Regions from separate parts of the Priestia sp. TSO9 genome, predicted to be linked through region 4. Evidence: riboswitches for the same ligand, from Rfam matches in the RefSeq annotation. Region 4 holds a riboswitch; each other region holds the start of a gene.
The links. Region 4 has a riboswitch for thiamine pyrophosphate ahead of LJC66_RS02570 (thiamine phosphate synthase). Riboswitches for the same ligand answer to the same signal wherever they lie in the genome.

Region 1: linked by a shared signal. The riboswitch ahead of thiT (energy-coupled thiamine transporter ThiT) and the one ahead of LJC66_RS02570 (thiamine phosphate synthase) in region 4 are both predicted to bind thiamine pyrophosphate.
Region 2: linked by a shared signal. The riboswitch ahead of thiC (phosphomethylpyrimidine synthase ThiC) and the one ahead of LJC66_RS02570 (thiamine phosphate synthase) in region 4 are both predicted to bind thiamine pyrophosphate.
Region 3: linked by a shared signal. The riboswitch ahead of thiM (hydroxyethylthiazole kinase) and the one ahead of LJC66_RS02570 (thiamine phosphate synthase) in region 4 are both predicted to bind thiamine pyrophosphate.

Annotation. Positions count from the first base shown of each region.
Region 1 is NZ_JAJEKD010000013.1:925,602-933,517, reverse strand. Features, by position in the region: gene LJC66_RS12930 (alpha/beta fold hydrolase) at 1-632, shown strand, start outside; gene LJC66_RS12925 (LysE family transporter) at 618-1,259, opposite strand; gene LJC66_RS12920 (YqcI/YcgG family protein) at 1,412-2,179, shown strand; gene LJC66_RS12915 (cupin domain-containing protein) at 2,154-2,462, shown strand; gene LJC66_RS12910 (cysteine hydrolase family protein) at 2,484-3,071, shown strand; gene LJC66_RS12905 (GNAT family N-acetyltransferase) at 3,162-3,653, shown strand; gene LJC66_RS12900 (hypothetical protein) at 3,757-4,125, shown strand; gene LJC66_RS12895 (amino acid permease) at 4,161-5,600, opposite strand; lysine riboswitch at 5,703-5,887, opposite strand; TPP riboswitch at 6,062-6,162, shown strand; gene thiT (energy-coupled thiamine transporter ThiT) at 6,195-6,803, shown strand; gene LJC66_RS12885 (ethanolamine ammonia-lyase reactivating factor EutA) at 6,960-7,916, shown strand, end outside.
Region 2 is NZ_JAJEKD010000007.1:7,731-15,646, reverse strand. Features, by position in the region: gene LJC66_RS02080 (undecaprenyl-diphosphate phosphatase) at 80-904, opposite strand; gene LJC66_RS02075 (hypothetical protein) at 1,363-1,653, shown strand; TPP riboswitch at 1,735-1,849, shown strand; gene thiC (phosphomethylpyrimidine synthase ThiC) at 1,963-3,732, shown strand; gene LJC66_RS02065 (VanZ family protein) at 3,900-4,355, opposite strand; gene LJC66_RS02060 (cation diffusion facilitator family transporter) at 4,648-5,544, opposite strand; gene LJC66_RS02055 (DUF3231 family protein) at 5,689-6,720, opposite strand; gene yhbH (sporulation protein YhbH) at 6,825-7,916, opposite strand, start outside.
Region 3 is NZ_JAJEKD010000013.1:515,513-523,428, forward strand. Features, by position in the region: gene LJC66_RS10840 (hypothetical protein) at 94-600, opposite strand; gene LJC66_RS10845 (GNAT family N-acetyltransferase) at 770-1,234, shown strand; gene LJC66_RS10850 (TetR/AcrR family transcriptional regulator) at 1,555-2,154, shown strand; gene LJC66_RS10855 (MFS transporter) at 2,251-3,468, shown strand; TPP riboswitch at 3,660-3,768, shown strand; gene thiM (hydroxyethylthiazole kinase) at 3,842-4,648, shown strand; gene thiE (thiamine phosphate synthase) at 4,662-5,306, shown strand; gene LJC66_RS10870 (pyridoxamine 5'-phosphate oxidase family protein) at 5,335-5,763, opposite strand; RNA gene ssrS (6S RNA) at 5,911-6,088, opposite strand; gene LJC66_RS10880 (hypothetical protein) at 6,198-6,818, opposite strand; gene LJC66_RS10885 (helix-turn-helix transcriptional regulator) at 6,972-7,424, shown strand; gene LJC66_RS10890 (anti-sigma factor) at 7,582-7,916, opposite strand, start outside.
Region 4 is NZ_JAJEKD010000008.1:74,483-82,398, forward strand. Features, by position in the region: gene LJC66_RS02545 (amino acid ABC transporter permease) at 1-139, opposite strand, end outside; gene LJC66_RS02550 (amino acid ABC transporter substrate-binding protein) at 123-944, opposite strand; gene LJC66_RS02555 (fluoride efflux transporter FluC) at 1,268-1,684, shown strand; gene crcB (fluoride efflux transporter CrcB) at 1,685-2,074, shown strand; gene LJC66_RS02565 (hypothetical protein) at 2,122-2,337, shown strand; TPP riboswitch at 2,496-2,597, shown strand; gene LJC66_RS02570 (thiamine phosphate synthase) at 2,720-3,343, shown strand; gene thiO (glycine oxidase ThiO) at 3,327-4,454, shown strand; gene thiS (sulfur carrier protein ThiS) at 4,451-4,654, shown strand; gene LJC66_RS02585 (thiazole synthase) at 4,660-5,427, shown strand; gene LJC66_RS02590 (thiazole biosynthesis adenylyltransferase ThiF) at 5,424-6,443, shown strand; gene thiD (bifunctional hydroxymethylpyrimidine kinase/phosphomethylpyrimidine kinase) at 6,466-7,275, shown strand; gene gpmA (2,3-diphosphoglycerate-dependent phosphoglycerate mutase) at 7,306-7,916, opposite strand, start outside.

The DNA.
Region 1 (7,916 bases), on a different contig from region 4:
CGCCTTTCACCGGCTATTCTTATAATCAATTAGCGGATGATGTTCGCATGTTAGTAGAAAGATTGGAGCTTAAAAATTATACGCTCGTAGGCTTTTCTATGGGGGGAGCCATTGCCATTCGATATATGAGCAGACATTTAGGATATGGCGTGAAGAAGTTAATTTTATTAGGAGCAGCGGCTCCTAGTTTTATTCAAAAAACTGATTTTCCATATGGACTTCCTTCTGAAGAAGTAAATACAATTATTCAAAATACGTATAGAGATCGTCCTAACATGCTTGAAGAGTTTGGGAAAAAGTTTTTTAATCAGCCAACCAGTTCAGCTTTTAGAGGGTGGTTTCAAGATTTAGGTTTAGAGGCATCCGGTCATGGAACGATTAAAACTGCGGTGTCTTTACGAGACGAAGACTTACGGGAAGATTTAAGTCAAATTTTCGCCGAGACATATATATTACACGGAAAAAAAGATCAAATTTGTCCATTTGATCTTGCAAAAGTTATGAATCGTCATATTTCATTTTCTACACTTCTTCCATTTGAAAATAGTGGACACGGCCTTTTTTATGATGAACGTGAGAAAGTAAATGACACTCTTATTGAACTCATTGCTAAAAGCTCAGCCTATAAGTAAGGATATACACTTAAAACCGAACTGGCAGCCAAATAAAAAAAGTAAAAACCCGGCACCTAACGTAATGAAACGAAGAAGCTTAGGTGTGATAAATTTTCTTGTGAAATGAATGCTGCAGGCAATATTTAAATTCCAAAGAAGGATGCCAAAGATAATAAAGAAACTGTGAAAAAAGACAGATAGCCACGTTTGACTGTGGAGGCTTTCGCTTAAGCTTGACCCAAATACACCAAACCAAAACACAATATTTAAAGGGTTCATAAGAGCAATGAAGAAGCCTGAAAAAAACGATTTATCTCCTTTAATAGAGGGTTTATTTACATCGACTGAAAAGGAACGAGAGACAGCTTGTTTCATACTTTGAAAGCCAACAAATGTGAGCATGACAAAACCAGTTGCATACAGGGAAACAGTAACAGCCTGCATCTGAACAAAAGGCGTTAACCCTATTAAAATGAGGAGCATAAATAAAATGTCGGCCGTCATGCCTCCTAAACCAACTAGCCAAGAAGCCCAAAAACCTTTTGTCAGCCCTTTTTTAATCATCTCTATATTAATTGGACCTACCGGTGCTGCGAGACTAATACCTAGAATTATTTGTTTTATAGCAATCAAAAACCATTCCACAAACACAGCCTCCTTTCTAACTTGTCCAATAGTAGCTTATATATATATAGATTAGAGTTTTATAATTTAGAAGCGACATTTAGTTAAAAATGCTCATAAACTTTCTTTTCTTTAATACACATGTAACGTTGAGTTCCATAAGGAGGGTTTTAATGGCATCAAAAATACTTTTTCGAGCCAATGAGATTTTAGAGTCAACGCATGTCCCGTTTTGGGGAAAAGATGCTTTTCAATATTTCCAAAGCGATATATTATCAGAAGAAAATCCATTTCCTTGTATATTAGGGGTAGAAGGCTTTAAAAAAGATTTACTGCGGTTTTCATTTGTGACTACTCCTTATAACTACCAAGATATTAGGAATGCAGCGTCGGCACTTAGAGAATACATAGATACTTTTAAAACCATAGGTCGCTATACATCCTTTGTGTTATTCTTTAAGCCTGAACATAAAGAACGCTCAATGGAAGAGTACGAAACGATGTTTTGGGATACGCTGACGTTTCTTCATCAAATTGATCAAAAGAAATGGCCGCAAGACATTCCAAAAGATCCAAAAGATCCATTGTGGGAATTTTGCTTTCACGGAGAACCTACTTTTGTCGTCTGTAATACGCCTGCTCATTCTTTACGTAAAAGCCGTAAGAGCAGAGGATTTATGATTACATTTCAGCCTCGATGGGTGTTTGAAGGAATGACAGGAGATTCAAAAATAGGGAAGCACGTACAAAAGGTCGTCCGTGATCGGTTGGAAACATATGATGACGTATCAGCTCATCCTGAATTAGGATGGTATGGACAGCAGGAAAACCGAGAGTGGAAGCAATATTTTTTGCGCGATGATAACAACTATACTACCGGACAGTGTCCGTTTAAATTAAAAAGGAGTGAGCAGCATGGACGTAAAAAAAGCCTCTATTAAAAAAGGAGTTGGCGGAAAGTTTGAAGAAGTAATTAAAGAACTGCTTCCGGCGTATACTGGATACGTTGAAGTACAGCACGATATTGCTTTTCAAACGCACCCATCTCATACCCATCCAACTGATGAAATTCTTCATATACTTGAAGGATCTATTTACTTTACAGTTGAACATGATACGGTTCTATGTCAGGCAGGAGATCGGATACATTTACCGAAACAAACGGTTCATTCGTCAAAAGCCGGATCTGATGGGTGCACATACGTTATTTCCATTTTAAAATAAAGATGAAAGAAGATGATGCTTATGTTACGTTCCCGGCCAGTGCTGCTGCTTATTGATGTACAAGAAGGATTTTATTCACCACAGTGGGGGGAAAGAAACAATCTAGATGCAGAAAAACATATGCTGACACTACTGCAAGCATGGAGGCGCCAAGATTATCCTGTCATTCACGTACAGCATGCATCAGAAAATCCAGATTCTCCTTTACACCCAAGTTCAAAGGGGTTTCAGTTCAAAGAAGGGTTTGGTCCACAAGAAGACGAATACTTAATTCGCAAACACGTGAACAGCTGCTTCATTGGAACAGAGCTAGACAGTTATTTAAAAGCAAATGGCTATGATACGCTTATCTTAATAGGACTAACTACTAATCACTGCGTCTCTACGACTGCCCGCATGGCTGGAAATCTAGGGTACAGGACGTACGTTGTAAACGATGCAACAGCTTGCTTTGATTGTATGTCCTACGATGGAAAAACAAGGCTTCCTGCAGAAGATGTACATACATTCGCACTGTCTTCTTTGCATGAGGAGTTTGCGACGGTCGTTTCTACAAAAGAGACACTTCAAGTTCTTCAAACCTTTCAATATGCTCAAAATCACAACTGATGTGCATGCGCACATCGGTTTTTTATGTAGATTATGTTTATTAAAAGAAGTAAAATAAAGATAATTCTATACTATAAGGAGTTTGTACATATGATCATTCGTTATGCTAAAGAAGAAGATTTACCTATGCTTGTTGAAATTTATAACCAGTCTGTTCAAACAAGTGCTGCTACTTTTGACTTAACGCCTGTAACGGTAGAGCAAAGAAGGAGCTGGTTTAATAATCATATTAGCAATGAACTTTTTCCGCTTATTGTCGCAGAAAAAGATGGGGTAGTAGCGGGCTATGCTTCGCTTTCTTCTTATCGAGATAAAGAGGCGTACATTCAAACGGTAGAGCTATCGATTTATATTGATAAAAACCAGCAGGGACATGGCATTGGAAAAAAGCTTATGAAGCGAATTTTGGAATTAGCTAAAGAACTCAACCATCACGTTGTCATTTCAGGGATTACAAAAGGGAATGATATCAGTATCAAAATGCATGAGCAATTTAATTTTACATTTTGCGGAGAATTTAAAGAAGTAGGCTGGAAATTCGATCAGTGGCAAGATGTTCTTTTTTATCAGCTTATTTTATAAGATGTATGACACCTTTACACATTGCAACGTTTTAGTTTCATGTGTAAAGGTTATTAAAATAATAAGTCGTTTTATTATTTTAATACGAAAGGTGTTAGCTATCATGAATACACATGTTCAATATCAGCATCTAAGAGCTATTCCAAAAAAATGGTCCAAAAAAGAACTGCATATCCAGCTGAATAGAATCAAACACAACTCTGAACTATCTACTATAGCAGCAGATCCGCTTTTTCATCTGTTAGAATGTACTCATTCGGGCCTTCAAACTAAACAAGAAATCATAGACTACATCCAAAGCATTCCAACTCATCAACTTCCATCTTTTGTAACCCATTTAAGCAGGTTAATTCAGCATATTTATTATATAGAAGCTGCTGATTACTGTAGTCGCCCCCTCAAAGGTTATATGCTTGTTATGAAAAATCAGCCCGCCTATATATCTCTTCATTTTGCTGATCAGGTCACATAAAAAAGCTCTCTATTCAAAAGAATAGAGAGCTTTTTTTATTCGTATTTTTTTACTGTTACTTGGCATTCTTTTAACGGAATAAGTTTTGACTTTTTCGTCCATTTGTATCCTAACCAAACAATTAAGAATAAAGGAAGTCCGATATAAGAAACAAGTACACCGTACCAGTCAATCGAATCACCCGTAAACGCCGAATAGTTTTGACCTAAAATGACAACAGCACATAAAATAAAGGCAAAGATAGGACCAAACGGGAAAAGTTTTGCATGATATGGAAGTTCACTCAAATCATGACCTTGGGCAACAAATGCTCTTCTAAAACGATAGTGGCTGATGGCAATTCCTAACCAAGCAATAAAACCAGACATACCAGAAGCGTTAAGTAACCACGTGTATACCGCACCGTCTCCAAAAAATGAAGCACCAAATGCAAGTGTACCGACAAGTGCCGTTGCGATTAAAGCATTAACCGGAACGCCTCGTTTATTTACTTTTGCTAAGAACCTCGGTGCTTTTCCATCTTTCGCTAAGTTCCACAGCATACGCGTAGAAGCATACATACCTGAGTTACCAGCAGATAAAACGGCTGTTAAAATAACGGCATTGATAGCTGATGCTGCAAACGCCAGACCTGCTCGTTCGAATATTAAAGTAAATGGACTTACCCGCACATCATCACTTGCTAATGAATCCGCTGTGTATGGAATAAGCATCCCGATAACAAAAATAGCTAAAATATAAAATAACAAGATGCGCCAGAAGACTTGTTTAACTGCACGAGGAACCGTTTTTTCCGGATCTTCACTTTCTCCAGCTGCGACTCCAAGCAACTCTGTTCCTTGGAATGAAAAACCAGCAGCCATAAAAATACCTAAGACAGTAAAGAATCCACCGTGAATGGGTCCATCACCAAGCGTGAAGTTTTTAAAACCTGGTGCTTCATTGTTAAAGATACCAAAAATCATCATAATACCAATAACTAAAAAGATGATAACCGTTACTACTTTAATTAACGAAAACCAAAATTCAGATTCACCAAATCCTTTTACAGAAAGGTAGTTAAGCCCAAACATAATTAATAAAAACAGGGCACTCCATAAAATAGAAGAAGAGTTTGGGAACCAAAATTTCATAATAAGGGCTCCAGCAGATAATTCAGCTGCAATCGTAATAGCCCAGTTATACCAATAGTTCCAGCCGAGAGCGAAACCAAAGGATGGATCTACAAACCGAGACGCATACGTACTAAACGAACCGGCTTCAGGCATATAAGCTGCGAGCTCCGCTAGGCTGGTCATCAAAAAGTAAACCATGACACCAATGATAGCGTAAGCTAAAAGCGCTCCCCCAGGTCCTGCTGTGTGAATTGCTCCACCACTTGCTAGGAATAAGCCGGTTCCGATGGCTCCTCCTAATGAAATCATCGTTAAGTGGCGAGATTTCAACCCACGTTTTAATTCTTGCTGCTCTTGCATAGATAAATACTCCTTTCGAATGTACGGAAAGAGACGGGATAACATAAAAAAAGCCCGCAGTATATGTGCGCGCTTTTAAATCTGAAAACCGCGTCAACCTTCCGTGAAGATAGCTCTTCACATCACTCGCATGATGTGACAGTTCTGTTCCTGTTCGGAGACAGCCCCAGCTTAAATCAACCGAGAAGTGATCTAAACTTCGGCAATTTTTCCTTTCAAGCAACATCCTCAATGTTCTCTGCATTTCCGTTGCTTTACTATTAAAAACTGCGACCTCTACCTCATCGATTAGGATGAGGGTTTTTTATATTCATTTGACATAAAAGAAGTATACCAAATACTAAAACGATTGTCATTATAAAAAATAGATTCAGAAAATAGAAACATCTTTGAAATCTCTCGAATCTATTTTGTTACATATGATATAATGAATGTTGTCATAATACTACATAAATATCCGAACGTACCACAGGGGGAGCCGCCGTGCTGAGAGTGAACAAATTGTTCAGACCCTTCGAACCTGTTAGTTAACGCTAGCGTAGGAATGTGGGAATAGTAGCATATATTTGCTTACTCCTGTGTAAACCGTTTGATATGAATGATTCAAAAACAGGAGTGAGAAACGTGAATAAAGCATTACCTTTACAGGCTAAAATTGAAATAGCTATTTTTGCAGCATTAGCACTTCTACTTGATCTTTTGCCTTCCATTAAGATTGCAACGGCTGTGAGTATTTCGTTCTCCATGGTGCCCATTTTTATTATGTGCTTTCGCTGGGGAGTAAAAGGCGGGGCTCTATCTGGTCTATTATGGGGGCTTTTACAGTTGGCAACAGGAACGGCTTATATTTTAACAGCGCTGCAAACGTTTATTGAATATATTGTGGCTTTTGCTTTTATAGGTTTTGGAGGTATTTTTTCGCAATCTATTAAAACAAATTTAGCTAACAATAACAGATCAAAAGCTTTTGTTTTGATTGTTTTATCCCTTATTATCGGCAGCTTCGCACGGTATTTCTGGCACTTTATTGCGGGTATTATTTTCTGGGGATCATATGCGCCAAAGGGCATGTCCGCTCTATGGTATTCTTTTTCAATGAACGGGATTTCAATGGTAGGATCACTAATAGCCTGCTTAATCATTCTTTCACTATTAATTCCATCGGCATCAAGAATGATTATAACTAAATCACACTCATCATAAGCAAAAAGACTAAATCTACCAAGATTTAGTCTTTTTTGTCATTTGTCACCTTTGTTTACACAAAAGTGTGTCAGGTTTGATAACATAGTTAGTGAAATATTCAAAAAACTGTTTTATGATAATCACCATATTCAAACGAGATAAGGGATTGATAGCATGCTACAGAAATGGATCACGAGCATAGGTTTAGATATTGGAACAAGCACAACGAAACTGATTGTAAGCAAGCTGTTAATAGCAAATCAACAAAATCAGTTTACGCTGCCAGGCTGTCAAATTATTGATCGTCGCGTAACCTATGCAAGTTCTATCTATACCACCCCTATGCTAAACGATGTTGAAATCGATGTTCAAAGATTAACGGTACTACTAGAACAAGAGTATAAGAATGCAGGAATCTCCTTAGATCAAGTGGAAGCAGGTGCTGTTATCATCACAGGAGAAACGGCCAGAAAGCAAAATGCAGAAAGTATCGTTCACTATCTAGCCGAACATGCTGGGGATTTTGTTGTTGCAACAGCTGGCGCTGACCTGGAAGGAATATTAGCAGCAAAAGGATCAGGAGCAATCGAACATTCTGCTGAAACAAATGCAGTAATTGCCAATATTGATGTAGGAGGAGGAACTGCTAACATCGCTTTATGTCAAAATGGAAAAGTTATAGAAACGTTTACACTGCATGTGGGGGGAAGATTAATTCGTCTGAATTCAGACGGTTTTGTCACCTACGTTTCGTCTCATTTAACTGAATTTTTGAAAAATAATTCTTTAACACTGCGAGAAGGTGAAAAAGCAACATTTGAAAAGCTCTCGTCTATCTGTCAATTACTAGCTGAAGAAACCGTGAATTATGTAAATGCGCTGAATCAAAATTCCTCGCTTCTCGTTTCTCCTCATACAAGATTTTCTATCCCCGAAATGATCATGGTTTCAGGAGGAGTAGGAGCAATGATGGAGAAGCAAAAGCCAAAAACAGTGAAAGAAGTGGCCATACATGGAGACGTTGGTCCGCTTCTAGCATATCATTTTCAATCCATCCAAGTTTCTCAAGCCGCTGAGACAACGCGCGCTACTGTAATTGGGGCTGGTATGCAAAATACAGAAGTTAGCGGA
Region 2 (7,916 bases), on a different contig from region 4:
TGCAACATTGCAATAGCTTTTTCTTGCTCTTTGAGTCTCTATTAGAAGTTTAAGGGACTAAAGAACACCCGTATTTATTTTATAAAAATACAAAATATAGAATAGCTGCTAAAACAATTCGATAAATTGCAAATGGCACTAATTTGATGCGATTAATTAATTTTAGGAAAAAACGAATGGATACTAGCGCAAAAATAAAGGCGCTGATAAAACCGGCAATAAAAAACGGTAGTGCATCTGATGTGAAGTACTGCCAGTTTTTAATCAATGAAAGTCCGCTTGCTCCTGCCATGATTGGCACTGCCATAATAAATGTAAAATCTGCGGCTGCCTTATGGCTCATTCCAAGAAGAACCCCTCCTGAAATCGTTGAGCCTGAACGAGAAAAACCTGGCCAAAGAGCAATACATTGAAACAGTCCTATACCCAGTGCTTGTCCATAAGACATTTGGTCCACCGTCTCTACACGCGGACGTTTAGGTCCAAACAAATCTGCTAGAATCATTAATACAGCTCCGACTACTAAGCCAATTAGCACCGTATTTAAAGAAAACAAATGTTCATCAATGTAATCATCAAACAAAAGTCCTAACACTCCTGCGGGTAACAGACCAACAATTACCTGCATTAAATTCAAGCGATTTGTCGGTCCAATTGGAGCAGCTGGTTTTTTTCCCAATCCTAATAAATTAATAAAACGATCTTTAAAAATAACAACTACTGCTAAGATCGACCCTAGCTGAATAACAATTTTAAATGTATTAGCTACTGGAGATGAAAATAATTCTTTTGAATTTAACCACAGGTCATCCACAATAATCATATGCCCAGTTGACGAAACAGGAGCAAACTCTGTTAAACCTTCTACAATCCCTAAAATGATTGCTACAATAATTTCCCACATAAAGCTATATACCTTGCCTTTCTTTCAAATTAATAAGCTTATCGCTTCGTTTTACATGCTCAACTATTTTCCTATTTTGACACTTGCTTTTTTATCATAATTGTTAAAACTATGAAATACAATGTGTATTTGCAAAAAGATAAGAATCTTTAATAATTTGTAATAAAAACCTTACATGCTAGAACCAAAAAACACGATATCAGCTTTTATTTATTTTAGAAAGCAGTCACTATGTTCGGTATAAATTCCGGTCCCTTAGCTAAAAATGAATCATCTAGACTATTTTTCTTTAGTGTACAAAAATGACTAAATCATTATGTTTTTTCCATCCCCTTTACTGTCATCTATCATTTTAATCAACTAGTGCTTGCTTATACGGCATATCCCCTAAGTAATTTGAAACTTTTTTCTCTCTTTACTCGTATTATAGTAGTATCTTTTTTAGGAGGCTTTTTACTATGAATGGAAATGTACGTACAATGAAATGGGTGACTGCTGGGTATGAAGCCTTGCTTGGAATTCCTTTAATTGGCGCGGGGATTGTTATGGGCTTTAGTTATACTCCTCTTTTTATTGGATTTATTCTTCATGCTATCACGCTCATTTTAGCTAATAGAAGAGGGTTATCTTCCTATGGAAACATACTAGGGATTGTTACTTCACTGGTTGCTTGGATTCCATTTTTAGGGTTTATCATGCACATTATTACAGCTATTGTGATTGCAATCGATGCTGCTAGACAACGTTAATTGTCTAGCTTTTTTTATTTAAGGGTTGATTTTTTACCGAATGATGGTAAACTTAAGCCGTAAATTGAATAATTTGAATGTTATTTCTACTAGGGGTGTCTGATAGCTCAGACTGAGAGAAGAGTGCAATAAAACTCTTTAACCCTTTGAACCTGATTTGGGTTATACCAGCGGAGGGAAGTAGTCTTGAAAAGAATAGTATATGTTTATTCTTTTTTCGCCTATTCCATCGGGTTCTGTCTATCACAGAACCCGATTTTTTTATGGTTCGGTATAGCTACACTTTATGCGAAACCGGAGGAATATGTAATGTCAAAACAAAATGTATCAGTTTCTATGAAAAAGCCTTTTCCAAACAGTCACAAAGTATATGTCCAAGGATCCAGAGAAGACCTTAAAGTGCCTATGCGTGAAATTCATCAGTCTCCTACTACAGGATCTTTTGGGGAAGAAGAAAATAGTCCCGTACGTGTATACGACACGAGCGGTGTTTATACAGATCCCCGTTATGAAATTAATTTACAAAAAGGATTACCGGCTCTGCGCGAAAAGTGGATTGCAGAACGAAACGATGTAGAAACATATCAAGGCCGTACGGTTCAGCCACAGGATAACGGTTATTATGATGGTGATCCAAGAGATCAGTACGAGCGCTTTATCACTAATCGTTTACCGCTGCGCGCGAAAAAAAATCAAAATGTAACGCAAATGCACTATGCGAAAAAAGGAATCATCACGCCCGAAATGGAATTTATCGCTATTCGTGAACAGATGGATCCTGAAGTCGTGCGTGAAGAAGTAGCAAGAGGACGTGCCATTATCCCTAATAATATCAATCACCCTGAGAGCGAACCGATGATTATCGGCCGCAAATTCCACGTGAAAATCAATGCTAATATCGGAAATTCAGCTATTCGTTCAGCTATTGAAGATGAAGTAGAAAAAATGACATGGGCAACGCGTTGGGGAGCCGATACAATTATGGATTTATCAACAGGAAAGGATATCCACACAACGCGCGAATGGATTATCCGCAACTCGCCTGTTCCTGTAGGGACCGTTCCTATTTACCAAGCGCTTGAAAAAGTAAAAGGCGTAGCAGAAGATCTAACGTGGGAAGCATATCGCGATACATTAATTGAACAAGCAGAACAAGGTGTTGATTACTTTACTATTCACGCAGGTGTTCTTTTACGCTATATTCCTCTGACAGCGAAACGTACGACAGGTATTGTTTCACGCGGAGGATCCATCTTGGCGCAGTGGTGTTTAGCTCATCATGAAGAGAACTTTTTATATACTCGCTTTGAAGAAATCTGTGAAATCTGTAAAGCATACGATATTTCTATTTCCCTTGGCGATGGACTACGTCCTGGTTCCATTGCAGATGCTAATGATGAGGCACAGTTCGGTGAGTTAGAAACGCTCGGTGAATTAACTAAAATTGCTTGGAAACACGATGTTCAAGTTATGATTGAAGGTCCTGGACATGTCCCTATGCACCTCATCAAAGAAAACGTAGATAAACAAATGGAAATATGCCAAGAAGCTCCCTTCTATACTCTTGGACCGCTTACAACCGACATCGCTCCAGGCTATGACCATATTACATCAGGTATTGGGGCTGCAATGATTGGCTGGTTTGGGACAGCTATGCTTTGCTACGTAACGCCAAAAGAACATTTAGGTCTGCCGAATAAAGAAGACGTTCGAGAAGGCGTTATCACCTATAAAATTGCTGCGCATGCCGCTGACCTAGCAAAAGGCCATCCAGGAGCACAAAAACGCGATAACGCGCTGTCTAAAGCAAGATTTGAATTTAGATGGAATGATCAATTTAACCTGTCACTAGATCCAGAGCGCGCAAAAGAATATCACGATGAAACACTTCCCGCTGAAGGTGCTAAAACAGCCCATTTCTGTTCAATGTGTGGACCTAAATTCTGTTCGATGCGTATTTCTCAGGATATTCGTAACATGGCTCAACAAAATGAAAAAGATGTAAACGAAGTAAGAGAAGAAGGAATGAAAGAAAAAGCTAAAGAGTTTGTTAACAGTGGTTCAAATATCTATCAATAATGAAGTAGAACAGCTTAAAGAACAAATTAAGCTGCTTGAAAGAAAGTTATTATTTGTTCAGCAAAATTGTCAGCACATTATCGTTGAATCCTCACATTCTTCCGTAAAGCGCTGTATTAAGTGTTTCTATCAACAAGATGCAAAAAGGACTTCGTAAAGAAGTCCTTTCATCTTTTTTTGAAACGTGCTTTCAGCATGTTCTTAATCCAATATAGTATTTTAATAATAACCCAGCCTATAAATGTACCTAGAGTGTTCAAAAAGATATCATCAATATCAAATACTCGTTCCGTTAGCTTGTACTGTAAAATTTCAATCAGAAAACTGATTAAGAAACCCGTCGTAAACACTTGAATAAAACCATCAAACCACTTCATAAACAAAGGAATAAACATTCCAAGCGGCGCAAACATCACAATATTTCCTAATATATTTGTCAGAGTGAGCATTATATTACCGCTTTCCCACATCAGCCGGATCGTGCTAAATAAATCCAAGTTCATTGCTTTTCCGTAAACATGTTCGTTTTCCCGTATGAGAGTAGCATAGATGACCACTGCCGCATACGCAATAAATAGAGTGAACATGACTTTTTTAACGATTGATCTGATGCTTACATTCACTTCAACATCACCTTCTTTGACTCCCAAAACCATTTATTATTATCTATATGTACCCGTCCACTGCTTTCATTCGTAGTGAATGTATTTACATGCTTTTTTATCCTATCACATCAATAAATAAATACAATTCCCTTTTATACAATTTTATTAAACTTGATTCTTTATAAGTAAAAAATAAGAATCCTTATACATTTTCGATTATAAAACCTCATTATTTTATTATACTTATTTCACTAATTTCTACATCTATAAATAATAAGAAGCAGCGATATAACAATTCGCTGCTTCTTATTTAGTCTGGATAATAAGGATTCAAATGGATTAATACTTCCTGAATATTATCATGTTTTTTCATAAGTGTTGCTTTAATTTCTCGTCCTAAATCATGACCTTCCTTAATTGTTTTAAAGTGGTCAATTGAAATACGTACATCCACTAATATGTAATGGCCATGTTCTCTTGCTCGAACGCGATCAATCCGCTTCACATCTTCAAATTCATAAATGCTTTCTTCAAGTTCTTTCAGTAGCTCTTCATCAATATTGCCTTCCATTAAAATTTGAAAAGACTCTCCCATCATTTGTCTGGCAATATTAAAAATTAAATAAGCAACAAAGATGCTGGCTATTTTATCTCCGTATAACAGCAGTTGAACATCCAATTTATCACCAATAATCGATAATAAAACACCAATTGCCGCTGCGATAGAAGCAACAATATCCGCTTTATGATCAAAGGCAATTGCCTCAATTGCCTTACTGTGGTGCTGCTTCGCTACGTTTAAAGAATAACGGTACAACAATACCTTTGCTATGTATGAAATAACAGCAATCCACATAGCTAAAATATTTGGAGATACGACCGGATGGAATAAACCAACGACTCCTTCAAATACCACATAAAATGATACAAGCAATAAAATAATTCCTACGATTCCTGAGACAATCACTTCTGCTTTTCCATGTCCATATGGATGGTCATCATCTGCTGGTTTATTTGCTACTCGTATAACCAACAAGACGATAATAGAGGCAAATACGTCCGCTGCAGAGTGAATACCATCAGCAAATACAGCATCACTATTTCCAATCCATCCTACTATTACTTTTCCTAGCGTAAGGGCAATATTGCTCCATACGCTAATCCATGCTACTTTTTTCGCAATGGACTCCCTTATACTGTTGTTCATTTGCACACCTCGACTTACTTCTTGAAAAATCAGCTTTTTTATCTTATCACTGCTCATTCAAGTGGGTCTAGAGCAACCTATTTTCGCTTAGCTATATATGTTTCAGTACCGCAAAATTACTGATAATCTACAACATACTCCTTATTATTTCTCCGCCAACTTCTTACGGTCTGTTGCCATTGGAGGTTCTTCCATCCAACCTTGCTCAATCATAATCCGAATTCCATCTTTTCCATACTTCCCTATACGCCCGATTAGCTGAGAAAATTCTACTGCGACATCTGAACGGAACGACATAGACAAGCCAGCACCACAGTTATCAATAGCGATCGTCACAGCTGTGGAAGTATGATACATCATCAGTTTATCTGAAAACGGTGAAATCGTTGAGTTGGTTACATACGCATCAAGCAGACGCGGACTTGGTAGGTCAGCTTCAGACAATAACTCAGTGAATTGCTTGATTTGCTTACTCGCAAGCTTGACTCCATCAAAAAAATAAGAGCGTAATTTTTGTGTGGTAGCTACTTGACTAAATGCCAGCATCAGCGTTTTACCTAATACATTTGTATTAACAATTTCTTGAATAGCCGTAACCTCCAAAGAAGTTAGAGGATGCATTTGAGAGAAAAATGGTGATATAAACGTTTTCTCGTCCACAAAATTTACTTTTACAGGATAAGGAATAACCGGAGGTCTCATCAGCATGCTTTTTCTTAAAATAACGTGGTTAGAATCCTCTAAAAGGCTGTCGCTTTCTTTTACACATCGAGACAGGTGATCATAAATATCTTGCCTTCTCACTGCGCTTAGCGCTCTAGCATATTTCTTCATACCTCCAATTGCCATTTCATTTACATAAATAGCCATAAAAATATCATCAAATAAAGCAGGAACTCCTTTGTTCACATCTTGTTCCCCAAAACCTACTGGTATTGGAATTTTTTCCGAACTGAATAATTCCGTCAATTCGTCTACATGAGTTTGTGAAATCTGATGGGCTTTTTTTAAGAGCTCCTTAATCTCGGCATCTTTTACAACAGATAGAAAATACCCAAGAACACATACATACAGCGTATCGCCTAAATATTGCGCCCATAAGTAACCTAACTCAGCTGCGTTCAACCGCTCATTTTGTTGATGTTTTTGCATTTCGCTCTTTATATTTTCGTTCATTCACTTATTCTCCTTTTGGATAAAGTCGTACTTTTACTATCTCCAAAGAAGCGCTGAATAAACCGCATAAAAAAGACCTAGATAACAAGTCTAGGCCTTTTAGGTTAAGCATATTTCTGGTCTTCTGTTTCTTTTCTAAAAAAGCTTTTCATCGCGTGAAAAACGTCTGATTTTTGTTTTAAAATAAAGTGTCTAAAACTTTCGTCTTGAATATTTTTGTAAGCAGACATTAAAGTGGAATGTCGATTGTACTGATTCACTTCTCCATACCCAAACATATTTGACACTTTCATTAATTCATTTACTAACTTTACACACCTTGCGTTATCTGAAGTTAAATTATCTCCATCTGAAAAATGAAACGGGTAAATATTATAGCGGCTCGGATCATACTTTTGGTTAATTAATTCAAGCGCTTTTCGGTAAGCAGATGAGCAAATGGTTCCCCCGCTTTCTCCTTTGGAGAAGAAGTCTTCTTCTGATACTACTTTTGCCTCTGTATGATGGGCAATAAACTCAATTTCCACTGTTTCATATTTCGTACGTAAAAAGCGTGTCATCCAAAAGAAAAAGCTTCGTGCCATATATTTTTCCCATATGCCCATCGAACCGCTCGTATCCATCATAGCTAAGACGACTGCTTTCGATTCCGGCTTTATAACTTCATTCCACGTTTTGAATTTTAAATCCTCCGGATAAATAGGATGAAAAGCAGGCTTTCCTGTCATTGCGTTTCGCTTATAAGCGCTCATCATCGTTCGTTTTTTATCAATATTCCCCATCAAACCTGTACGTCGTATATCATTAAATTCAATGTGTTCCACAACAATTTGATCAGATTCTTTTCGCTGAAGATTAGGCAATTCTAATTGAGCAAATAAAGCCTCTTGAAGCTCCATGAGTGACACTTCCGCTTCAAAGTAGTCTTCTCCAGCCTGGTCTCCTGCTCCTTGACCTTTTCCTGCTCCTTTTTGACCATCTCCAGCAGATCCGTCACGTGCTACTACATCCCCAACTTTACTGTCTCCATCACCTTGACCCACATGTTTGTTTTTATCATAATTGTACCGAATTCGATATTCATCCAATGATTTGATCGGAATTTTAACAACTTCTCTTCCATTGGACATCACGATATTTTCTTCTGTAATTAAATCCGGTAAATTATTTTTAATTGCTTCTTTAATTTTTTCTTG
Region 3 (7,916 bases), on a different contig from region 4:
CACTCATCTTTATTTATTGAACGTAGAAAAAGTGAAACACCATACGAAAGAAGGTCTCTTACTATTTTTAGAGACCTTCTTTTTGCATCAAAACTATAGGCTGTTTTCTCGCTGTGTTTTTGGTTCTTCAATTTTCACATCATGTTCTTTAGCCAACTTTTTAATAGCTGCATTGTAATCGCGTATCCCTTTTCGTGCCTCATCAAGCATAGCGTTTGCCTCAGCAATAAGGTTGCGGTCCTGCTTTTCTAAAGCGCTGACAATTTTAATGAAAGCATTATACTGGGTATTGGCAGCCTTTATATAGCCTTCATGAACCTTTCGAAGCTCGTCGGTTTCTACATCGATGTTTTCCAGTTCGTCGACAAATTTACGATAGGTAGGAATGACTTCACTCGTCATCGTATCATACATCACTGCGTCACTTGTGTAGTTAGCGCCCGTAACAGAATCATATGCGTCAATCGCTTCTTTTTCAAGCTGAGCGGCTTTTTTTAAATCTTGATTGTTATAGTTGATTAAATCATCTTGAACAGGATCACTAAAGCAGGCGGATAATAAAAACAAAAGAGGGACAAGACAAAATAAAACCTTCTTCAACGAATTTCACCTCCGTTTAACAATGTATGAAACATCTGCTTGGCAAAGTCGGTTTTAATAACTGAGAAAAAGAAGGGAGTGTATAAAAGGATTTTTAAAGGTTGACAGTGAATTTATTCATAAGTAGGTTTGTAGTTGACCACCCGTTAGTAGCAGGAAGGAAGAGAAAATGATTAAAATAAAAAGAGACCACTTAACGAACAATGAAGTTATTGAATTAGTAAGTTCACACCTTCAAGGAATGAACTTACATTCGCCGCCTGAAAGTATTCATGCTCTAGATATTGAAAGCTTAAAACAACAGGACATTACGTTTTGGAGCGTGTGGGAATGCAGTCAGCTAGCAGGATGCGGGGCTATAAAAGAGCTAGATGAGCATCACGGAGAAATTAAATCGATGCGAACAGCCACGGCTCATTTGCGGAAAGGAATTGCTAGAGAGCTGCTGCAGTACATAATAAATGAAGCACAAAAACGAGGGTACCGACGCTTAAGCTTAGAAACAGGATCCGCACCCGCTTTTGAACCGGCTAGAAAGCTATACGCCAGTTTTGGATTTTACGAGTGCGAACCGTTTTCTACCTACAAAGAAGATCCATACAGTGTATTTATGACAAAGAAATTGAATGATTAAACAAGGCTGGGGCAAAAGTAGTTTCGTTGAAGGAAAATCCGAACGAGGAATTGAGATTCTTGATGGAGAATCAAATTCGTTCGGATTTTTTCATGGTAATGGTGGTAGGTTTCATGTATCCCATTTGTTCGTCTTTAGATTGGATTCATTTCGTTAAGTCACAATCTCTTTGTTTTTTTATTTTGTCACGATTCATATAAAAAGGTATAAACTAGGTTTTCTCACTAGACAAAAGGGTTTTTCCTATGTAGTATAGGTGTCAGATAATACAAAACGAATGTTCAGTATAAATAATAAATGTGCCGGGCGGTGGAAATAGCTTGAATAAAAAAAAGCTTCAAAGTGAACAAACCAAAAGAAAAGTGGCAGATGCCGCTAAAGCGTTGTTTTCTCAAAAAGGCTATAAAGCTACGTCTATTGAGGAAATTGTAGAAGCTACGGGAAGCAGTAAAGGGAATATTTATTATCACTTTAAAAGTAAAGAAGGGCTTTTTCTTTATTTAATAGACGAATGGGATCTCGAGTGGGAACGAAACTGGAAAGAAAGAGAGTCTCTTTACAAAACAACAAGAGATAAGCTTTTTGGAATTGCGGAGCAAATCATTTTAGATGATCTAAATCATCCTCTTACGAAAGCTGCCGATGAGTTTTTTAACAACGAGGAAAAGGGCAGCGACATCGAAGAGCGAATTGATGAGATGGTGAGACGACACGTAGAGTTTAACCGAGAACTTTTGCAAAAAGGCATTGATGAAGGAGAGTTTTCTCCTAAAAATGCAGAACAGCTTGCAGTGATTTTAGAAGGGCTGTTTGTTGGAATGAGCCGCATGTCTCGAAAAACGAACACCGAAAATGCCCTGCAGCTTTACCATTCAGCAATCGATGTATTTTTAAACGGAATTATACCAAGGTCTTCTTAAATAATCGGGGATGCTTATTGAGGTAATGAGTAATCCCTCATTATTTTGTATTTTTATAGACCGAACGTTCAGTATTTTTGTAATTAGGAGGTTTATATGTCATTATTGTTAAGAAATCGAGCGGCGATTTTGCTGCTCATGCTAAATATTTTTATTGTTTTTACAGGAATCGGTCTTGTAATTCCAATTATGCCAACGTATATGACAGAGCTTCATATCAACGGTAGCGTGATGGGGCTTTTAGTAGCGGTGTTTTCACTAACTCAATTTTTGTTTTCACCTTTAGCAGGACGGTTATCAGATTCGTTAGGGAGAAAGAAAATTATTGTAGCGGGAATGATTGTTTTTGCCCTGTCTGAATGGTTCTTTGGTTCAGTGAGTACACCTCTTTTATTATTTGTATCGAGAATGTTAGGCGGGGTTGGGGCCGCGCTCATTATGCCTGCTGTTATGGCCTATACAGCGGACGTGACGTCTGCTAAAGAACGTGCTAAAGGAATGGGCTATGTGACGGCGGCGATTACAACAGGATTTATTATTGGACCCGGTATCGGCGGCTTTTTAGCTGAATACGGCATGCGTGTACCATTTTATATGGCCGCAGTAGCAGGAGGCTTGGCTGCAGTGATTACGCTTCTTGTTTTGCCAGAGTCTCGCCCTGTACAAAATCCTGCTGTTTCAAACCATGAGAATCCAAAAGAAGAGCGGCTGCTACTGCAGCTTATGAATTCTTATAAAGAACCTTATTTTTTAAGTTTAATTATTGTTTTTGTGACATCGTTTGGATTATCCAATTATGAAACGATTTTTTCACTATTCGTTGATCATAAATTTAGCTTTACGCCAAAAGATATTGCGTTTGTTATTACGTTCGGCTCTATTGCGGGGGCTGTAGTGCAGGTTACGATTTTCGGGTGGATTTTAAATAAATTTGGTGAAAAAAGAGTGATTTCTTTTTGCTTGATGATGACGGGACTTTTTATTTTACTTACGCTATTTGTGCACACGTACTGGCTTATTATTGTTGTGACATTTATCGTTTTTTTAGCAACAGATATTTTACGTCCGGCAATCAGCACGCAAATGTCGATGATGGCACAAGACGACCAAGGATATGTAGCCGGACTAAATTCTGCTTATACAAGTCTTGGAAATATTATTGGCCCCGTTGTAGCAGGCTTTCTTTTTGATATAAACATTAATTATCCGTACGTATCAGCTGCACTTGTACTGCTTCTTTGTTTTCTTTTATCTTTAAGAGCAGGGAAGGACAGAAAAACAGCTGTGAGAAATCAAGCGGTTCAAGAGAAATAACGATAAGGAAAAATGATAGAATTCTTAGGGAATAGAAGACCTCCAGTAGCTTACTGGAGGTCTTTTGATTATTCTTTTAGGAATGGTGTAAGGTTTAAAGCGCCACTCAGCCTATAGAGAAGCTTTATTTTATCGGCAAAACAATGAAATGGTTGCAAATAAAAAAGGTTAATAGTAAACTTTAAACGTAACAAGAATAGTATGGGAGCTTGCGCGGGGCAGGCTGAGAGTACAGGGACGCCTGTTGACCATTTGAACCTGTTGGATAATGCCAGCGCAGGGAATGTGAGTACATACCAAAGCACTTTGCGCATGCAAGGTGCTTTTTTGTCTTTTTTGCAGTGTTAAAACTAAATGAAAAGAGTGAAAAAACATGGATATTAGTAAAATTTCAGCTCAATTAGAGAAAGTAAGAGACATAAGTCCGCTTGTTCATAATATTACGAATGTTGTGGTAACCAACTTTACAGCAAATGGACTGCTTGCACTAGGAGCTTCACCTGTTATGGCTTATGCGAAAGAAGAAGTGGCTGACATGGCACGAATCGCTGGAGCGCTTGTCTTAAATATGGGTACACTGACGGCTCAAGAAGTAGAAGCGATGAGAATAGCAGGAAAATCAGCAAATGAAAATGGCGTGCCGGTTATTTTCGATCCTGTAGGAGCCGGAGCGACACCGTTTCGTACAGAAGTAGCACGTCAGCTTGTAGAAGAATTAAATATGGCAGTTATTCGTGGTAACGCTGCTGAAGTTGCGAATGTAGTAGGCGAGTCATGGCTCATTAAAGGCGTTGATTCATTAGAAGGGCAAGGAGACGTCATTGAACTTGCTGAGAAAGCAGCGAACAAATTAGATACAGTGATTGTTATCACGGGTAAACAAGATGTAATCACAGATGGAAACACAACGTATACAGTAGACAACGGTCACCCGTTATTTACGAAAGTGACGGGGACTGGATGTCTGCTGACATCAATTATAGGAGCTTTCGCTGCTGTAGAAAAAGAATATGTCGAGGCAAGCGTTGCTGCTTTAAGTTTTTACGGAGTGGCGGGTGAAATCGCCGCAGAGAAAAAAGGTGAAGAAGGGCCGGGAAGCTTTCAAATTGAGCTGTTAAATCAGCTTCATCTTTTATCTGGGCAGGATATTGAATCATATGCAAGAGTACATCAACGTTAAAAGGAGAGGGAAAATGACAAATGAAGAAATCAAAAAGCTGCTGCAAGTTTATTTTATAATGGGCAGCAATAACTGTACAAAAGATCCGAGAGAAGTGTTGAAAGAAGCAATTGAAGGCGGCGTTACTGTGTTTCAATTCCGTGAAAAAGGCGAAGGTGCCCTAACAGGAGAAGCGAAATATCAGCTGGCGAAGGAACTTCAGCAAATTTGTCAGCAGCACAGCGTTCCTTTTGTTGTGAATGATGATCTTGACTTAGCGATCCGCTTACAAGCAGATGGCGTTCATATTGGCCAAGAAGATGAAAAAGCTCATATTGTTCGAGAGAAAATAGGAAAAGGAATTGTAGGCGTCTCTGTTCATAATGTACAAGAGCTGCAGCAAGCGATGAAAGACGGGGCGGATTATGTAGGAATGGGACCTGTTTTTCCTACTTCTACAAAAAAAGACGCAAAAGCAGTGCAAGGTACAAAGTTAATTGAAGAAGTGCGAAACCAGAATATTGACTTTCCAATTGTAGGAATCGGCGGGATCACGCCTGAAAATGCCAAACAAGTAGTAGAAGCAGGTGCAGATGGCGTTTCTATTATTACCGCGATTAGCTTAGCAGCGTCTCCAAAAGAAAAAGCAGCTCAATTGAAAGAAGCGGTAGGAAAATAAAAAAAGCGCACAGTGTGCGCTTTTTTTATTATAGCTGAACAGTTTGAGGAGTTTCTTCGCCTTCATTCATAAAGCGAATTTCGTTCGGCGTAATTTCAAGAACAACATACTCAGGGTCATTTGGACCGTCAAACCATTCTTTCATGTGATCGTTCCATATACGTCCTTTTAATTGATCACCAGTACGAAGGACAGCTGTACCAGATAATTCTAAGTATTGATCGCCATATCCTTCGCCGCTATAGCCCAATAGTACGTGCACGTTCGGATTGGCTTCGATTTCTTCTGCCTTATGTGTATTGATATTTGTTGGTGTGTAAAGAGCGATACCATCTTCATCGCTAAAGAATGTCATATAGCGAGAGTGGGGTTTGTTGTTTACAACTGTGGCTAATGTTCCTACACGATTTCCTTCTAATACTTCGTTTACTTTTTTAGCAATTTTTTGTTCATTCATTTTATCCATCTCCTTTATTACTTTTTATGTTCCTCAATCGAAGATAAATAAAACATACATGTCTAAAAAAAATATAAGTTAACGATAAAATAATTATGTAAACTAATAAAATAAAAAATAAAAAAAGCTAGCTACAGCTAACTAAAAAATAAGCCCGCACTGCCGTAACCCTAAGTGTCTTAAATACCCAGATCTACTAGGTGGGTGCCCTCATAGCCGGGTTTAGCGTCCCAAGAAGGGCGTGCTATCTGCAGCTAAATTTTGAGCTCCCTTTTAACACTCAAAGGTTTAAGACAACATGAGTATACGCACAGCGCAGGTATGTATAACAAATGTAAATAAGATGCCGATATATAAATATTTTCTAATTAATCAACTTTCATCGTACAAGAAATGATTATAACGGAATAATGAATGGAACGCAAGACTTTTATTTAACGTTTTTCTTCTCTAATATCTTGGCGGTTATCCAGTAACAAAATAAGAAAAGGGCCGGCAACTGGAATGAAACATAAAAGAAGGTAAGGCCGGGATGCGATCCTTTCTTTTGTCATAACGGAGTAAGAAAGCCACGTTAAAACAAAAAAATCAGCGGTCATCACGCTAACAAGCTGTGACTGCATAAAAGCATCTCCATAAGCTTTTATTGAACCTACGGATAGTCCGTATGCGTAACCTGCAATCGTGAGCGCTAAGCATAGTCCGATCCATAGACGAGAAGAAATGATAGCAATGAAACGTGAAGGAATACGCGAACGTGTTCGAACTTTTTGTCTTGTCCAATGATAATAGAACAAAAGAGAAAAAGCTCCAAGCGCAAATGATAGAAGAGAAAATGGCCATCCAGGCAGTTTATATGTATCTTTTTTACAGATCATTATCATAAACAATACTGGGAAAAGTCCTAAAAAAGAGAATACCATAACCACGAGCGGATCTACCTGTTGAAAATTTCCTGTGATAAGTTTTTTAAACAGCAAATCATCAGAGGCGCTTGCTCCCGGAGCTAGCAGAAAGGCGTATAGTACAAGCATAGCCCATACAATGATATACATATTCTCAACTCCTTTTAATTGTTTTAGTGTACAAAAATCATTTCAGTATATTTCCCCGTCTTGTGACGAAGGGAAACGCTTGAAACTCTTCTTTAATTAGGTGTAATATTACACTAAAGAAATGTGCGTGTATAGAAAGAAAGGGCTGTGAAAATGAATAAACAAGAAGTGATTAAATCAGTATCGGATAAAATACGATTAATTCGTTTAGAAAGAAACTATTCACAAGACAGAATGGCTGAAGTCATTGGTATTTCCAAAAAAACATTGGTTCAAATTGAAAAAGGGCGCACGGAAGCAGGGTGGACGACTACTGTGGCAGTATGCAGTTTGTTTGGTGACAGTGAAATCCTTCAATCGGTTTTAGGAGACGTTCCTTTAGAAGTAGTAGAAATCATTGCTCATAACGGCGTATCTTCTCCAAAAGATAAAACGCTCGGAGGAAGAGTATGGTGGAAAGAAATTCAAAAAGAAGGCTCTTTTCGTCTGCAGCAAAATATGATTAGTCAGCACTATCGCATTTTAGATGACCAAGACTATCGATGGTTTAGTTCATTTGATAAAAGCGAAGCGGTAAAAAGGTTTGAACAATTAACGAATGAATAAAAAGAGGCCGAGACATAACAAAATCACTGCATAACTGCATATATGAAACCTACATTCACTCTGCTCATAAAAAAATCCGAACGAATTTGATTCTCCATCAGGACTTTTGATTCATCGTTCGGATTTCTCTTCCACTGCTATACTTTTTTCTCAGCCTCTACTGATTCATTAACGTACCTGACGAGGGACGACTGAACCAATTCCATAGCTCTACATCTCCAAGTGACGCATATGTGATCGACGGATCATTTTTAAATTTCAGAAGTTTTTTTGTAGGCCCTGTAATCACAACGCCGTACACACCGACTCCATGTTTCTTTACATAAGAATATCGCTGCTTTAGCAACAGATCAGAATGGTCTAGCTGACGAACTTTTTGGACCGTTTCTTCATTATCGGCTAATAGTTTCATCATATTTAAAACGTTCGACTTGCTAGTAGAGTGGGTTTGATTTCCTTTGTGATCGTAAGGTAAGTCTAAAAACTCTGGAA
Region 4 (7,916 bases):
CGAGTACAAACGTGATTAATGTTAGTGGAATAGAATATTGAATAGCTCCCTTTAGCATTGGTAAAAGAGATGATTGAGCGATTGAAATCAATTGATTCAATCGCTCTCCATCAGGAAAAATATTATTTAGGAGAAACATCTTCGCCAAACCATTTCTTAGAAATTTTTGCGTATGTTCCGTCTTTTTTCATATCTTTCAATGCTTTGTTTACTTCATCCACTAACTTACCGCTGTCTTTTCTAAACATAAAGCCGCTTGCAGCACCATCGGATTTTTCATCCGCGATTTTGATAGGTGCGTTAGGGTGCTTTTTCTTATAGTCAAGGAACGATAATTTATCATTGATTGTAGCATCAACACGGTTTGCGCTCATTAGTTCTACTGCTTGAGCAAAACCTTCAGCACTCGTAATGTTTGCACCATAAGATTGAGCCATGTCTTTATAGTTACTTGTTAATGACTGCGCTGATTTTTTTCCTTTTAAATCTTTAAATGATTTGATATCTTTTTCGTCTTTACGAACAATTAATACAGCCCCTGACTGGATGTATGGATCAGAGAAATCGTATTTTTTTTGACGATCTTCACGAATACCAACTTCATTAGCAATCATGTCAAATCGTTTAGCATCTAATCCAGCAAACATGCCATCCCACTGTGTTTCTTTGAACTCAGCTTTTACGCCAAGACGTTTAGCTACTTCTTGAGCCAATTCTACATCAAACCCAGTTAGCTTTTGTTTGTCATCATGAAAAGTGAACGGAGGGTATGTACCTTCAGTTCCAATTGTTAATACGCCATCTTTTTTCACTTTATTATATAAATCTTCTTGTGAAGATTTATTGTCTCCATTGTTTGCTTCATTTTTTGAGCTAGAACCGCATGCGGCAAGCACAACTGTGAAAGCTAATAGTAGCGACAAAAGTGCAGCAAATTTCTTCATTTTCTAAACCCCCTAGTATTCTGATAGGAAATAATACTCTGTGATACTAAACAAGAACACAGCAAAAGTCAACAAAAAAAACTTATACGATTAATGTGACTTAAAATAAGGGAAATATACCTTCTATACACGGTTTGTCATAAGGATACAGAAAGATTTTAAAATTTGGATTAAGTGGATTTTTAAGGGATATTTGAGGAGTAAAAAGGAAGTTTCATGCGACGATTTTCTCTTTCATTTTTTCATGACTTTTGGTGCAATAAACATATAGTTAAATGTTAAGGTAGAAATAAATTCCTTATGGTACACTTAAAGAAGAATTTATGAAACGGAGCGATATGATGAAAGCCATAAACTTAATCTCAATTGCCTTTGGCGCTATCGCTGGTACATATGCACGTTATTTGCTGAATCTTTCCTTATTATATACGGGCTATCCAATAGGAACGGTAATCGAAAACCTATTAGGAAGCTTCATACTAGGCCTATTAACAGGATTTTTTGTGTGGAAAAAGCCAAAAGAATGGATAAAGCTTGGACTAGGAGTTGGCGTGTGCGGCGGTTTTACAACGTATTCAACGTTTGCAGGAGACGTCATTTCTCTCACTCAGCACCATTTATTTGGGGGAGCCATTTATGTCATTGTCTCTTTAGTAGGTGGAATCCTTCTTGCTTTAGCAGGCTATCTATGCGGTGAAGCGGCAGGGGAAAATTTAGTGAAAGTACATGAGGTGAAGTAAATGAGCATAGTGAGCTTGGCACTTGGTGGAGCAGCTGGAGGAATATGCCGTTATCTTTTGGGTTTAAAAGTTACAAAAGCAGTTTCAAACCCTCCTTTTCCAGTATCAATGCTGTTTGTAAACTTGCTCGGTGCGTTTGGCCTTGGTCTTTTTTACGGTAGTTATTATGGAAAGGTTCCGAGTCATGCTTATGATGATTCAATATTTTTAATGATTGGCATTGGTTTTTTTGGTGCCTTTACCACTTTTTCAACGTTTAGTGTGGAAACCGTACAGTTAATTCGAGAAAAATCTTATCGGAAAATGTTGGCTTACGTGGGGATTTCAGCATTTGGAACAGTTGGTTTATTTACAGTCGGTTTAATTGCAGGAACGTTTTTATTTAAGTAAAGAGAACGTTTCTAGTAGGGAAAAACAAAAAGACGGAGAAGTAGAGAATGGATAGAAAAGCAGAAGTTTGGAAATACATTTTGTTGATTGTAGCTGTTGCAGGTCAGATCATCGGTTTTTTATTTTTATTTATAAATGTTGTGGCGGCATTTATTTTTTACGGTTTTTATATTCTAACTTTTATTATGTTACTCCTGCTGTTTATATGGGATCGGAAAAAGGAAAAAGACAAAGAAGAATTTGACGACTATACCGATTACTAACTATATAAAAAGCAGAATGATGCGGTGCGCCGGGCCTCTTAGTAAAGAAGCTTAAAAGATACATCTATAAAAGGAAGAGAGCCGTAAGAGCATAAAGAGATATTGTATTTACATCTAGTTGTGTTATAATTTTAAGTGCAAAAACAAAATCAATAAATAGCAATCACTAGGGGAGCTTTTTGAAGCTGAGACGAATGTATTTCGGACCCTTTGAACCTGATCTGGTTTGTACCAGCGTAGGGAAGTGGCGATCATGTTTACATAACGATACATGCTAACCACTCTACGTTGTAGAGTGGTTTTTTTGTATGTAATCAAGCCCTCTACACAAGATGAAGTGATTGAAATTTCTCTTTATTCTGAACGGAAAGGTTTCGATCATATGGATATTCCTAAATTTCATGTCATTACAACAGATAAGCAGCCAGTTAAAGAGGTTCGGGACATTTTAACGGCTATTGAGCCTTTTGTGGGTGTCATTCATATTAGAGAAAAAAAGAAAACGGCAAAGCAGATTCAATGTTTGCTAGAAAGCCTGCCATTTTGTCGCTCTAAAATTATTGTAAATGACCGAGTTGATGTAGCGCATGCTTTAAAAGCAAAAGGCGTACAGCTTGCCTATCATAGTTTAGATGTTTCGTGTGTTAGAGACGCATTTCCTTCTCTTATTGTGGGAAAATCAGTTCACTCTGTGGAAGAAGCTCTAGAAGCTGAAAAAGATGGCGCTCATTATATTCTATACGGACATATTTATTCAACTCATTCAAAAAAAGGATTAAAAAGTCGAGGGATAGCAGCGCTAAAAGAAGTAGTAGACGCTGTGGAGATACCAGTTATTGCGATTGGTGGGATTACACCTGGAAATGCCAAAGAGGTACTGCAAACAGGAGCACATGGTATAGCTGTGATGTCTAGTGTCATGCTTGCGCAAGATCCCCTTAAAGCGATTAAACAATATTCTCATATATGGACATCTGGAGGTGGAGAAAATGAAGCAGCATTATGATGTACTGTTAGTCGGAGGAGGCATAATTAGCTCTTCTATCGCTTATCATTTGTCAAAACAAGGAGCATCAGTAGCCATTCTTGAGCGCAATCAAATTGGTTGTGAAGCTTCAAGTGCAGCCGCTGGTATTTTAGGTGCTCAAGCTGAAATTGATGAAGAAGGTCCTCTTTTAGACCTTGCTATTAAGAGCAGAAGCATGTTTCCTGAGCTGGTGAAGGAACTAAAAGAAAAAACGGCCATCGACGTAGAGCTCATTCAAAAAGGCTTATTAAAAGTCGCTGTAACAGAAGAAGATGCACACGTATTAAAGAAAAAAGCCGCTCAGCACCACAGGTGGGATGAACATGTAAAATGGATTGATGTAAAAGAAGCGCGTTTGTTAGAACCCGGGCTCTCTCCAGACATATACGGAGCCATTACAATACCGGGGGACGGCCAGCTAGCTCCGGCTAAGTTAACGCAAGCTCTTGCTCATGGAGCCTTGTATCACGGAACAGATATATTCGAATACTGTGACGTTCATTCTCTTATTATGGAAAATGAAACAGTAAAAGGTGTACAGACGTCCAAAGGATCTTTTTATGGAGAAAAAGTAGTTATTGCAGCAGGCTCATGGGCTAAACGCTTTATTTCTTCTGAACATTTAGGTCAGGTGTTTCCTGTAAAAGGGGAGTGTATTGCTTTGCAAAGTCATAAGCCTTTGCTTTCTAAAACGATATTTTTAGATGAAGGTTTTTACTTAGTGCCAAAGACTGGTGGAAGAATCGTAATAGGGGCAACTAAGCTACAGCATGATTTTACCAAGACGGTTTCTGCACAAGGTATTCAATTTTTGCTGAATAAAGCTTCTGCGCTTCTGCCGGCTATTAAAGAAGCCACATTTGAAAAAGCATGGGCAGGTCTTCGTCCACAAACAAATGATGGCTGGCCTTATTTAGGAGAGCATCCTGAAATAGTGAATCTACACATGGCGTTTGGCCACTACCGAAACGGTATTTTATTAAGTGCTGCAACTGGAAAAATTATGGCTGATGCTTTGTTAAGGAAAAAGCCGAATCATTCATTTTTTACATCATTTCAGCTAACTAGAGTAATGGAGGGAGTTCATTGAATCTAATCATTAATGGTAAGACCGTTACTGTTGGAGAGGAAATTGAAACGGTTCAGCACTTGTTGCAGGCTCAGAACCTGCATGAACGAGTGGTAATTGTTGAGCTAAACAAGAATATTTTACAAAAAGAAGAACATAGTGATGCAAGTTTAAAAGATGGAGATGCGTTAGAAGTCGTTTCATTTGTAGGAGGAGGATGAAGAGTATGTTAAAAATTGGACAATATACATTTAATTCACGTTTATTATTAGGAACAGGGAAATTTCCGGACTTTATGACTCAGCGTCAAGCGGTAGAAGAGTCGGAAACAGAAATTTTAACATTTGCTGTTAGACGAATGGATATTTTTGATCAAAATCAGCCTAATTTACTAGAAGCGCTTGATGTGAAGCGTTTCACTCTTTTGCCTAACACTGCTGGAGCAAAAAATGCAGAAGAGGCCGTACGTATTGCTAAATTAGCAAAGGCTTCTGGACTTTGTGATATGGTGAAAGTAGAAGTAATTGGATGTGATAAGACGCTGCTTCCTGATCCAGTTGAAACATTAAAAGCTAGTGAAGAACTGTTAAAAGAGGGCTTTACCGTTTTACCTTACACATCAGATGATGTTTTACTTTCGCGTCGTTTAGAGGAGTTAGGCGTACATGCCATTATGCCAGGAGCTTCGCCTATCGGTTCAGGTCAAGGTATTATTAATCCGTTGAACATGCGTTTTATCATTGAACAATCAACTGTTCCAGTAATTGTAGATGCAGGTATTGGAACGGCTTCAGACGCAGCTCAAGCTATGGAGCTAGGAGCAGATGGTGTGTTATTAAATACAGCTGTTTCAGGAGCAAAAGATCCTGTGAAAATGGCTCGTGCTATGAAGCTAGCGATTGAGGCAGGAAGAGCAGCATTTGAAGCAGGACGTATTGAAAAGAAACAATATGCAACGGCAAGCAGTCCAACAGAAGGGATGAGTATCGGTTGATTAATCGTTATTCCCGCCAAGAACTGTTTCAACCTATTGGAAAAGGCGGACAGCAGCTAATTCAAGAAAAGCATGTTCTGATTGTAGGAGCAGGTGCTCTTGGAACAGGGAACGCCGAGGCCCTTGCGCGAGCGGGGGTAAAGAAAATAACGCTCATTGACCGGGACTATGTAGAGTGGAGCAACCTTCAGCGTCAGCAATTATATAGTGAAAAAGATGCTGATAAAAGAATTCCAAAAGCAATTGCTGCTAAAAAAAGGCTTCACGATATTAATCATGATGTAAAAATAGAAGCGCACGTAGCAGACGGTACCCCTCAAGTTTTAGAACAGCTTGTTGAGGGGGTAGATGTTATGATTGATGCGACCGATAATTTTGACACACGCCTTGTAATGAATGATTTATCACAAAAATATGATATTCCTTGGATTTACGGAGCTTGTGTAGGAAGTTATGGAATTAGTTATACGATCATACCAAGTGAAACACCGTGTTTATCCTGTTTGCTTGAATCTGTACCGCTTGGAGGGTTAACATGTGATACAGTGGGGATTATTAGTCCTGCTGTACAAATGGTAGTCGCTCATCAAGTAACAGAAGTGTTAAAAATATTAGTCGGAGACTGGAATGCGCTCAGGAGGGAACTTGTTTCGTTTGACGTATGGAAAAATGAGTATACGAGCATCAATGTGAACGTGTTTCGCAAATCTGCTTGCCGCTCATGCGGCAGTGAACAAACCTATCCCTTTTTACAATATGAAAATCAAACGAAAACAGCTGTGCTATGCGGAAGAAACACGGTACAAATCCGTCCGGGCAAATCAGCTAAGCAGCCGCTGCAGTCTTTAGGTGAACGATTAAAAGAAAAAGGATATAAAATTGAACAAAATCCGTATCTGCTTTCTTTTTATGTAGATGATTACCGTTTAGTTATGTTTCAAGATGGGCGCGTCTTTGTCCATGGAACAAATGATATAGTAGAAGCAAAGTCACTTTATCATCGGTATATTGGGTAAGAAAGAGATGGAGGTTTCAAGCATGACAGTACCAAAAGCATTAACCATTGCTGGATCAGACAGCGGTGGAGGAGCAGGCATTCAAGCTGATTTAAAAACATTTCAAGAGCGTAACGTTTTTGGCATGTCTGTTATTACAGCTGTGACTGCACAAAATACAGTTGGCGTTCAAGGAGTTTATCCTTTAGAAGTAGAAGCAGTTGAAACGCAGTTAGATTCAATTGCCACTGACTTATTTCCTAATGCAGTGAAGACAGGTATGTTGTTCAGTGCTGATATTATTTACGCAGTGGCTCGTAAAATCAAACAGTACGGACTGCAAAATGTTGTAGTTGATCCCGTTATGATTGCAAAAGGCGGTCAGTCTCTTCTTCAAAGAGAAGCCGTACAGGCTCTAAAAGAATTATTGCCTCTTTGTGAAGTCATTACGCCGAACATACCGGAGGCGGAAGTCATCACGGGTAAAGAAATTCACACGATCGAAGACCGAAAAGAAGCGGCAAAACAGATTCATGAGCTAGGTGTAAAGCACGTGGTAATTAAAGGCGGACATGATCAATCTCATCAAGATATGATTGATATAGTGTATGATGGTCATACGTACGTTGAAATCACGCATGAAAAGATGAATACAAAGCATACACATGGAACGGGATGCACGTTTGCTGCTTGCGTCACAGCTGAACTAGCGAAAGGCAAAAGCGTGGTTGAAGCAGTTCAAATCGCTTCCGATTTTGTTCACTATGCGATTAAGCACACGCTTGAAATTGGTTCCGGGCACGGTCCTACTAATCACTGGGCGTATGGAAAATACTTTCGTTCAAACATATAAAAAAACGTGCCTACAATCTAGGCACGTTTTTTATGAAGAAGGAATATGGGTAGGAATCTCTCCATCGATGCCTAAATAATAATGTCTAAGGGGCTTTAAATTATCATCAAGCTCATAAACAAGCGGCACGCTTGTAGGAACATTCAAGTTCGCAATGCCATCAGGGGAAATGTTATCCAAGTACTGCATCAGAGCCCTAATCGTATTACCGTGAGCGGAAATAATAACCTTTTTGCCAGCTTTAATAGAAGGAGCAATAGTTTCGTCCCAGTATTCTAGAACCCGCTTTTCTGTATCAGCTAAGTTTTCCGTTACAGGAAATTGTCCCTTAGCTAATTCCTTATACTTAGGGTTGGAAGCTTCATAGCGAATATCTGTTGTCTCTAAAGCAGGAGGGCGTTCGTTCATCGACCTTCTCCACAAATGCACTTGCTCTTCTCCAAATTTTTTTGCGGTTTCTTCTTTGTTCAAACCTTGAAGAGCCCCGTAGTGCCGTTCATTCAGCCTCCAAGATTTATATACGGGAATCCACATGAAGTCCATTTGATGTAAGACAATCCACAGAGTGCGAATGGATCGTTTTAAAACAGAAGTATAGGCAATATCAAAAGTATATTCGTTTTTCTTTAGCACTTTTCCAG